3 regions of the Aeromonas popoffii genome follow, and region 2 is predicted to be linked to each of the others. Evidence: riboswitches for the same ligand, from Rfam matches in the RefSeq annotation. Region 2 holds a riboswitch; each other region holds the start of a gene.
The links. A riboswitch is a leader RNA that binds a small molecule or an ion and turns the genes downstream of it on or off. The one in region 2 is predicted to bind cyclic di-GMP.
Positions count from the first base shown of each region.

Region 1: linked by a shared signal. The riboswitch ahead of WJM78_RS03295 (glycosyl hydrolase family 18 protein) and the one ahead of WJM78_RS20725 (fimbrial protein) in region 2 are both predicted to bind cyclic di-GMP.
Region 3: linked by a shared signal. The riboswitch ahead of WJM78_RS16500 (glycosyl hydrolase family 18 protein) and the one ahead of WJM78_RS20725 (fimbrial protein) in region 2 are both predicted to bind cyclic di-GMP.

Region 1 covers NZ_CP149129.1:693,805-697,084, reverse strand. Annotated here, with positions in the region: gene WJM78_RS03295 (glycosyl hydrolase family 18 protein) at 1-1,605, opposite strand, end outside; cyclic di-GMP riboswitch class I at 1,717-1,804, opposite strand; gene WJM78_RS03290 (PAS domain-containing hybrid sensor histidine kinase/response regulator) at 1,978-3,280, opposite strand, start outside.
Region 2 covers NZ_CP149129.1:4,466,808-4,470,087, forward strand. Annotated here, with positions in the region: gene WJM78_RS20715 (hypothetical protein) at 1-12, opposite strand, end outside; gene WJM78_RS20720 (fimbrial protein) at 113-661, opposite strand; cyclic di-GMP riboswitch class I at 1,772-1,858, shown strand; gene WJM78_RS20725 (fimbrial protein) at 1,946-2,278, shown strand; gene WJM78_RS20730 (collagenase) at 2,777-3,280, shown strand, end outside.
Region 3 covers NZ_CP149129.1:3,616,913-3,620,192, forward strand. Annotated here, with positions in the region: gene WJM78_RS16500 (glycosyl hydrolase family 18 protein) at 1-1,733, opposite strand, end outside; cyclic di-GMP riboswitch class I at 1,882-1,967, opposite strand; gene WJM78_RS16505 (ExeM/NucH family extracellular endonuclease) at 2,264-3,280, shown strand, end outside.

The DNA.
Region 1 (3,280 bases), 1.1 Mb from region 2:
GGCCAGCACATATTGCCCCTTGGCCTTGACTGAACGCTCGTCATCGAAGGTGATGAGCTCGCCGGTGGAGGCCTTGAACACATAGGGCGCCTCGGCCGCCTCGTCGTAGCTGTACTGCCAGTCCCCGGCCATCTTGCCCTTGGCGATGCCGCGATAATCGATGACCCCCTTCTCCCAGATCCCTTCCGCCTCGCTGCCCGCAATCGGGCCGGTGGCGGTGCCGGTGAAGGGGTTGTTGCCCTGATAGCCGCTGACACCGGTCCAGCCACGGCCATACATGGCCGCGCCTACCACGACTTTGCCCGGATCCACGCCCTGGCCCAGCAGCGCCTTCACCCCCTTGTCGGTGGTGTACTTGGTGTTGGGATCCCAGCTCGCCTCATAGAGCGCGGTCTGGTGGCCCAGCCCTGTGTTGGTCCAGGCACCGTTGAAGTCGTAGCTCATCAGGAAGAGATGATTCATGTATTGCTGGGCAGCGCGATAGTCCACCTTGGCAATCTTGTCACCGCCAGCGCTGATGGCGGAGGTGAGCTCGTAGGTGCGGCCCGTCTCTGCGCTCAGCTCATCGAGCATGGCGCGCAGCTCCTTCATCAGCAGCACATAAGTCTCGCCATCAGAGGCGCTGCCCAGTTTGGGGTTGGCCCCCTGCCCCCCCGGGAACTCCCAGTCGATATCCACCCCGTCGAAGAATTTCCAGGTCTGTAAATACTCTTTCACCGAAGCGACGAAGGTGTCGCGTTTGGTCTTGTCACCGAAGAAGAAGAAGGGGTCGGAGAGGGTCCACCCGCCGATGGAGGGGAGAATTTTCAGGTCAGGATAGGCCTTCTTGAGCGCCATCAGGTTGCCGAAGTTGCCCTTGTAGGGCTCGTCATGGGCGGTAAGGCTGCCTTGCGGCATCTGGATGGCCGCCCAAGGATCGTGGATGGAGACCTTGAAATCCTCACGCCCGGCGCAGGATCGTTGCAGCGCCTCGAAACTGCCCGCGATCTCTTTCAGGCTGTCGTTGATGCCATTGCCGCCGCAGATGGGAGTAAAGCCATAGAGTATGTGAGTCAGGTTCTGGGCCGGAACCTTGTCCACGGTGAACTTGCGGCCATAGACACCCCACTCCACGTAGTAGGCCCCCACCACCTTGCCGGACTTGTTGGCGTAAGGCTTGTTGTTCTCCTGCAGCGGTGCCTTGAGCGGCACCAGGTGGCTGCCGTCGGTGTCCGCCACCAGGATCGCTTTTTTGTCGGAGAGAGTGCAACCGTCGGCGTTACACAGGGCCACCTGCATCTGGTAGCGGCCCCCCTTGGTCACCTTGAAATTGGCGGTGCCGGCGGCGGATGCGGCACCGGACCACACCTCCTTGCCATCGAGTAACACCTTGGCCGTCTGGCCAACGTCACCGGACCAGAGGTTCCAGCTCACGCTGACCTGGGCGCCATCCTTGTGGACAGTCACCAGCTTGTTGTAGGAGGTGGCGGCTTGATCCACTTCGACGATGGCGAACTTGGTTTCGCCCCAGCCTATGGTGGGTTTGCCGGGTGCGGCTGCGAACGCGGAGGAGGCACACAGGCCCCCGACCAACAATGCCAGTAATGAGGGTTTTGGACTTAACATAGTTGAATATCCTTATTTCGTTCTTGGAATAAACAACGAAAAAGGCAACGCCAACCTGACAGGTCACGTAGACAACATCGCACCATGGCTTGGCCCATGGGCGAAACAACCTGTGGTGGCCCCGCTATCTTAGGTACTGCTGACCCTTAGACCGGAAGCTTTGCGTCCCGAACTTTCGTCCGGTTTGCCTTTGGCACAACTTGATTTGCGACAAAAAATAATCGCCAGTTGACTATAAGAAGTTAAATAAGGAAGGGCAAACCAACGACCGGTTATTAATAGACCACATGTGATCGATAAAGAGCCTCAAAAGAGAAGAAACAGCGCCTCATTGAGCAAAAAAACACCAACCCTACCCCCTCAAGGTCGCGATTAAAAATAAGACGAATTACTTGTTTCGTGATCATCATCAAGTTTGGCCGGCCGCAATATGCTGTTCATCAGCGCCCGCAACTTGAGCGGTTTGACCGGTTTACTGATATAGCCGTAACCGTGTTCACGGATCTGTGCCTGCAACCCGCTCTTGCGATCCGCGCTGATGATGATGCCGCCGATGTCGTTGCCATGGGCGAGGCGCAGCATGTGCAGCGCCTGCAAGCCTGTCTTGCCGTCATCCAGGTGGTAATCGGACAACACCAGCTGCGGCAGGAAGCCACCGGCGATGAGATCCTCAGCCTGAACCAGGCTCTGGGCGCAGACCACCTCGCAGCCCCAGCGCCCCAGCAGGGAGTGCATGGCGATGAGGATATCGCTCTCGTTGTCGATACAGAGCACCCGGACCCCCTCCAGCTGGCTGTCCCGCAGGGCGGGGGCCGCCACCTGCGTCGTTGCGACAGGACGGGTCGCCAGGTTGAGGGTGATGGCAAACACGGATCCCCTCCCCGGCCAGCTGCGCAGAGTCAGGTTGTGGCCCAGCACCAGGGCGATACCGCGGGCGATGGCGAGCCCCAGCCCCAATCCCTGCTCCTTGGCGGTGCGGGAGTGATCGAGACGGGAGAACTCGTCGAAAATGTCCTCCTGCTTGTCGGCCGGAATGCCGGGGCCGTTGTCCCACACCTCGATGCTCACCTTGTCCCCCATCCGGCGGCAACCGAGCAACACACGGCCGCCCGGGTTGTAGCGAAACGCATTGGTGAGGAAGTTTTGCAGCACCCGGCGCAGCAGGCGCACATCGCTGTACACGGCCAGCTTGCTCTCCACCACCGAGAACTGTATGCCCCCCGCCTGGGCCAGCACCCCGAACTCCGCCTTGAGGTTGGCAAGCACGTCGTGCAAGGCGAAATCCAGCTTCCTGGCCTTGAACTTGCCTGCTTCGAGGCGCGAGATATCGAGCAGATCCGTGATGAGATCCTCGGTCGCCCCCAGCGCATCGTCGATGTGACGGGCGATGCGGGCCGTCTCATCCCGGGGCGGCAACATCTCCAGCAAGGAAGAGGTGAACAGCCTGGCGGCGTTGAGCGGCTGGGTCAGATCGTGGCTCACCGCCGCCAGGAAGCGGCTTTTGGAGTGGTTGGCCCGCTCCACCTGCTGGTTCACCAGCAGCAGCTGACGGTTGAGTTCGGAGAGCTCGTGAGTGCGTTCAGCCACCCGCGCCTCCAGGTGTTCGTTGGCTTCGCGCAGCACCCGCTCGGCGTCGCGAAACGGGGTAATGTCGGTAAAGGTCATGACGAAACCG
Region 2 (3,280 bases):
TGGCACCATCATTGAGATCTTCATGATCAAGGTCCGATGTGAAGAGAGAAAGTGGAGTGAGGTTGTGGTGGTTTTCACCACCACAACCCTTGTCACACGTTAAGGCAGACTATTACTCGTAGGAGAGAGTAAAGTTGGTCACTGCAGTGAAGTCGCCAGCTCTCAGCGGGTTTTTAGCATCATGTACGGCATAACCTTTCAGCACGGCGGTGAAGGGCAGCTCGTTGTCACCAGGTGACAGTGCGTAGGCAGCGGTAGGCTGGCCCAAAACAACGGTAGCACCACCCGGAGCGATCATCTTGATACCGGCACCAGCAGCCTGACCACCGATCACCAGCAGGCTGGGGTCGACAGGATCTTTGGCACCGCTGAAGGTCACTTTAATGGCATCGTCAGTCTCACTGAGTTCGCAGTTCAGCAGCTTGATACTGAACTTCCCATTCTCTTCATTGGACTCACCACCTTTGGCCAGCTGTTTGGTGCTGATCTGGCCCAAATATACAGTTTGGTCAACAGAATCACTGTCTACGGAGCAAGGTGCATTGATGATTTCACCGTTAAAGGTGACTTTACCTGACCCAGTAGTGCCGGCAGCAATAGCAGAGCCGCACAGCAGCATGGAACCAACACCCATAGCAACCAGAATTTTATTAGCGTTCATTCGTATATACCTACATTAACGTGTGTTGTTATGCGGCATCATCTAGATCAAGCTGGAGTCATGATGTTCGATGATACCGCCATATCATTGCTCAGCAACTGTCAGCAGACCTATGCCTCATTAATGAGAAATGGTCACCAGTACAATTATCCGGGCATGTTAAACAAGCAAAGGAAAAAGCTATTTTCAATATTTATAGGCAGTTCCCGCCACCTCTCATCTGCAAGACGACACACATCCATGTCATCCGTACAGAAAACTGAATTCAACTGTATTCAACTTTGCTTGGCGGTCAAATTAACGACACATTTGATGCACATCAAATACATTTTGATTTTTATAAATCCCAAAATAAACACTTGAAAATCATCAACTTGCAAACAAAAGTGACATTTACAAATAATGAAAAACAATTAACTACTTTATACGCTGCGCGATCAACATGGCCATTTTTACAGCAACCTCACATTAAAAATCAAATTAACAAAAAACCAACATAGCTCACTAAAAATAAACACCATAACCAAGCTGGCAGCCTCTCTCCTCTTTGCCAGGTAATCAGGTAATCAGGTAATCAGGTAATCAGGTAATCAGGTAATCAGGTAATCAGGTAATCAGGTAATCAGGTAATCAGGTAATCAGGTAATCAGGTAATCAGGTAATCAGGTAATCAGGTAATCAGGTAATCAGGTAATCAGGTAATCAGGTAATCAGGTAATCAGGTAATCAGGTAATCAGGTAATCAGGTAATCAGGTAATCAGGTAATCAGGTAATCAGGTAATCAGGTAATCAGGTAATCAGGTAATCAGGTAATCAGGTAATCAGGTAATCATAATAAAAGCATATTGTGTATAAGAAAAATAAATATATCAGTTATGTGCTACGGATGAACAACCTCACTATTAAAGCCAGATAATGCAATAGACGAGCATATTTTCACTGTCGCACTGTTTTATAATGTTCATATTGATATTCAACCACTCTATTTCCTCAGTAGGTCACCAATATATCTCTCTCATCTGGACACTCATGATTTCTGCTATCTGTGACCCATATCTCATGTTTTTATGCTGATTGATTTCTCAAAGTAGGGTGTTATCATCTACACATAGAGTAAAGGGCAAACCGGTCGAAAGGTCGGGACGCAAAGCCACCGGTCTAAGGGTTTCAATACCTAAGACAGCGGAGCTGCCATCTGAGAAGAGTGATGTCATAAGCTGTATGCCATTCTCTTTGATTGCGTTGCCCTTTTCGTACAACACATGTAACGAAAAGGACATAAAATGAACACTTCCAACGCCTCTACCGGTTCCATCCGCAAAAGCATTCTCAGTTACGCCTCCTCTGCCGCCACCGCCTTGCTGCTTGGCGCCGCACTGCTGCCCGGCACAGCCTCAGCTCACGATGGCAGCGTGACCTTCACCGGGACCATCTACGAAACGCCGTGTGATTTTTCGGACAACAGCGTGACCTGCTATTCAGGCATTCAGCGCCAGACCCTGGATTTGGCCAGCCTGCAGCAAGCTGGCAGCCTCAACACTCTCAACAGCACCCTGAATTACAAATTGTCAGAGGGCAGCGCCAAGATGGCCATAGTGACTGTGAGCTACCTCTAACAGCACGAAGTCGCAGCGCCAGATCGCTTGCATTCCCGGGCAAGTGCACCAGTTTGTCCATGACCTGCTGACCAAGGGCTGTAGACAGAAGGACTGGGGTCCTCAGCTGCCTTGTTGTGCTCTTGTCAGCAGCGAGCTCCCGCGTCCTGACCTCGCATACTGTTATTGTCCCCTGTACCAGGGGGCCCTCCTTTTTGTACCTTTTCTATACCTCCCCCTCTAATCGCATGCACCAACCTGCTCTCTATCCGGGCGCAGGAGCCATGGCTCACGCCGTACCGGCGATACCTGACACCTGGCCTTAACAGGCTGGATGCTTAGCCCCCCCCCAGATGGCAGATGAGTCCTTGCTATCACTGCAGCCCCCAATGGGGCTTGTTTTGTTATGAACCAAGCTAAATAAATGATTTATATCGCCTGATTGGTGAGTTGATAGCCTTTTGGAACTTAGTACATTGCCCGCGATAACAACGCAGACTCTCATCTAAAGGGATAAAAATGAACTATCTGGGTACAAGGTTGCTGCTTCTGGCAGCACCGGGCCTGCTCGCCACTTCGGCGCTGGCCAATTACTCCCCCACCGACTGGCAAGCATACCGGCTGGACAGTGAATCGAGCCGCCAACTGAGCGATCGGATCACCGAAGTCAACTACGAGCTCAGCGCCCGTAATGACGATGCCCCCTATCAGCAACTGCGGGTCTATCGCCGCTTCGACTGGAGCGGTGCCAATCTGACCGCGCTGGCAGAGCAGCAGTGCGGCAAACCGCAGCTCAAAATCGAGCAGGGTTGGCAGATCCGCTACCTCCTCTGCGAGCAGGTAGTGCCGGTAGGCAAGGCCATCCCGGCCAGCAGCTATGACTTTGGCTACGGCATGAAACAAGGCCGCTGGGAACCCCTGACGGGCACCCCGACCGCTCCGCGTCAGGATCGTCTGTCGTTGGCCGAGCGCATCATCCTGAGTCACAGCGAGCAGGAGCTGGATCGCTGCAAGCTCAATGCC
Region 3 (3,280 bases), 850 kb from region 2:
AGCGCACCGCGGAAGTAGTGGGCAGACCAGGCGGCGTTGAGGTAACCGATACCGCCAAACTGGGCCTGATTGTATACGCCCCAGTGGGAGAGCTCGGGGTCGGCATTGTTGTCGAACAGCGCCGCATTGTGACCGACAAAATGGTTCCAGGCACCGTGGAAGTCATAGGTCATCAGGTTGACGTAATCCAGATACTGGGTGACCTGGAAGTTCTCCATGCCGCGCAGCAGGTAGGCTGACGCCGGTGAAGCTATGGTCAGCATGTACTTGCGACCATCCTCGATACCGGCATTGTCGAGCCGCGCCCGCAGTGTCTTCATCAGCACCTCGTAGTTGGCAAACAGCTTGGCACGGCACTGGTTGGAGAGCGGGAAGTCGTTGGGGTTGCCTGCATCCTTCATGGAGGTGGGGTACTCGTAGTCCACATCCACCCCATCGAAACCGTACTGGCGGATGAAACTCACCGCCGAATCGGCAAAGGCGTTGATGCCGGCTGTATTGACCGAGCAGTCGCCCTTGGTGGTGGCGGTGTAGAAGCCGCGGGTATCGGCCCAGCCCCCTACCGAGATAAGGGTCTTCACGTCCGGATACTGCTTCTTGTACTTGGAGATCAGGTTGAAGTGGCCCTGATAGGCGAATTCGGGATCCATCTCGGCGCCCGGCACACCATCCCAAGTCAGCTTGGTGGCTGCATCATCCACCTTGATCTGGTGACTCTGCTCGTCCACCGCCGCGAAGGCGTAGTTGATGTGGGTGAGCTTGTCCCAGGGGATGTCGTTCACCAGGTAGGCGGGCAGGCCATTCTTGCCAGTGCGCCAAGAGGTGAAGTAACCGATCACCCGGCGGGCGTGGTCATCCCCCATGCACTCGTAACCGTCCGGGCGATAGATCTGGCGAATGTCACAAGAGAGGTTGCCACCGGTGGGCGGCAGCGCCGCCTCTTCCACCTGCACATCGACCTGGGCAGACTCGCCCACCAGATTTTCCTTGTCGGTCGCCACCAGCTTGAGGGCGGCAGCCCCCTTGCTCTGGGGCGTCCAGCTCACCTGCCAGGGGGCGCTGACGTCTTCACCGACTTTCTTGCCATCCACGTAGAGCTCGACCCTGGCCACGTCATTGTTGGCATCGGTGACATTGCCACTGACCGCCACGCTGCGCCCCAGGGTCACCTTGGCACCGCTGGCCGGGCTGCTGATACTCACCCCGGGCGCCTCTGGCGCGACCACGGCATTGACGCTGAAGCTGGCATCCGCCTCGCTCAGCACGGCGCCATCCTTGTCCAGCCCACGAGATTTGAGTTGATGGGGGCCGACACCGGTAGCGACCCAGCTGGCCGACCAGGGGGCCCCGCTGCTGACCGCCACCTGCTGACCATCGATCAGATACTCGACCTTGACCAGGGCGCTGCTGTTGCCGCTCAGGGTGACCGCAAGGGCCACGGGTACACCTTCGTTGAAAACGCTACCAAGGGCGGGCGAACTGATTGCCAGCCCAAGGCCCGGATTCGTGCCGCCGTCGTTGAACAGCTTCCAGGCATCGGCCCAGACTGCACCCACACCGGGGGCATAGTGATAGGGGGATGCCCCGCACCAGCCGGAATAGGGAAATTCTTTGCATTCGTAGAGAGCGCCTGCGTTGCTGACCACATCGCCAGCCTTGTAAGCGGTGCCGGCCTGATAGGCGGGATAAGCGGCTTGTGCCCAAGCGGGCATGGCAGCCAGGGCCACCAGCATGGCAAGCCTGCTGGGCCTTAAGGTCTGTTGCATATTGTTATCTTCCTTGTTTTGTCTTGGCATTGGTCACCAGGGCAAAGAACAAGCGCAACCGGCGTGATGGGAGCAGACAACTGGCAATGGACGTGCCACAAACACCACCTTCACCCTGGGAAGCCCCGCTATCTGGATCGACTGATCTGGAGACCGGAGGCATTGCGTCCCGGCATTTCGACCGGTTTGCCCTTTACCTGGGTTCCGTGAGGAACAAGCCGAGTATAGGAATCAACCAGCAGAGTCTCAATCTTCATTCTCGAAGAAAAATATGTGGATGCAAGCCAGATCACACTTTCCCGAGAACAGTGAATTAATGATTTTGTCATTAATTTCATAACGTTAGTCAGGTCAAAAAAACCAGCACTGCCCTCATTTGCATCCCGGTAATGTGCGTTGGCTCACTGGTATGACGTGCCAGAAATGTGACAATGCGCGCCCTTGGTCAAGGTGCCAAGGCTATGGAAACACTGGCAAAAAATAAAAAAGGAACCGTTATGAAAGGAACACGTACCCTGCTGTCGCTGGCCGTGGGGCTTGCGATCGCCTCCCCATCCCTCCATGCCGCCAGCTTCAGCTGCCCGGCTGACAGTGCCCTCACTCCCATCCCCGTCATCCAGGGCATTGGTGGCAAGAGTCCCCTTATCCCCGATGGCAAGTTCGAAAGCGCCCAGAGCGTCACGGTCAAGGCGGTGGTCACGGCACTTGGTGAGAGTATCAACAAGGGTTTCTACCTGCAGGATCTGCAAGGGGATGACAACCCCCAGACGTCGGATGGCATCTTCGTCTACCTCAACGACAAAAACTTCGCCAGCAAGTACCCGGACATCAAGCCGGGTGCCGAAGTCTGTCTGGAGGCCAAGGTCGAGGAGTACTACAACCACACCCAGCTCAAGCCGGTCGTTGACAGCGGCGCCCCGCGTCTGCAGGTTCTCGCTCAGGGCTCTGTGCCTGCCGCCGCGCCGCTGCGGGTACTGGAAAACGAGACCCTGGCCCGGGCGCTGGAGCGTCACGAAGGGATGCGGGTACGCCTTGATGCTGACAGCGCGCTCAAGGTAAGCCGCAACTTCAGCTATGACTACGCCGCCAAACGCAACAATCTGGTGCTGTCACACCAGGCACCGCTGATGAAGCCGACCCAGCTGCATGCCGCCGACAGCAAGGAAGCCAAGGCGCTGGCCAGGGCCAATGCCCGCAACCGGGTATTCCTCGAGTCTGACTTCAAGGCCGCCGATGGCAAACTGCCCTGGCTGCCGGGCTGGGATCCGGAGCAGGGTTATCTGCGCATCGGCGATGCCCCGGTCAATCTGGATGCGCTGGTGGGCTACAGCTACAACGAATACCGGTTGATAGTGCCGCAGGATCAGGTGATCACCGCCGGCGATCTGCTGCGCACCAGCGATAACGATCGCCAGAGCGCACCGGCCCGTGCCGATGGCACCGACTTGCGTATCGGCAGCTTCAACGTGCTCAACTACTTTACCAGCCACTCCAGCGTGGGGGGAGCCCTCAAT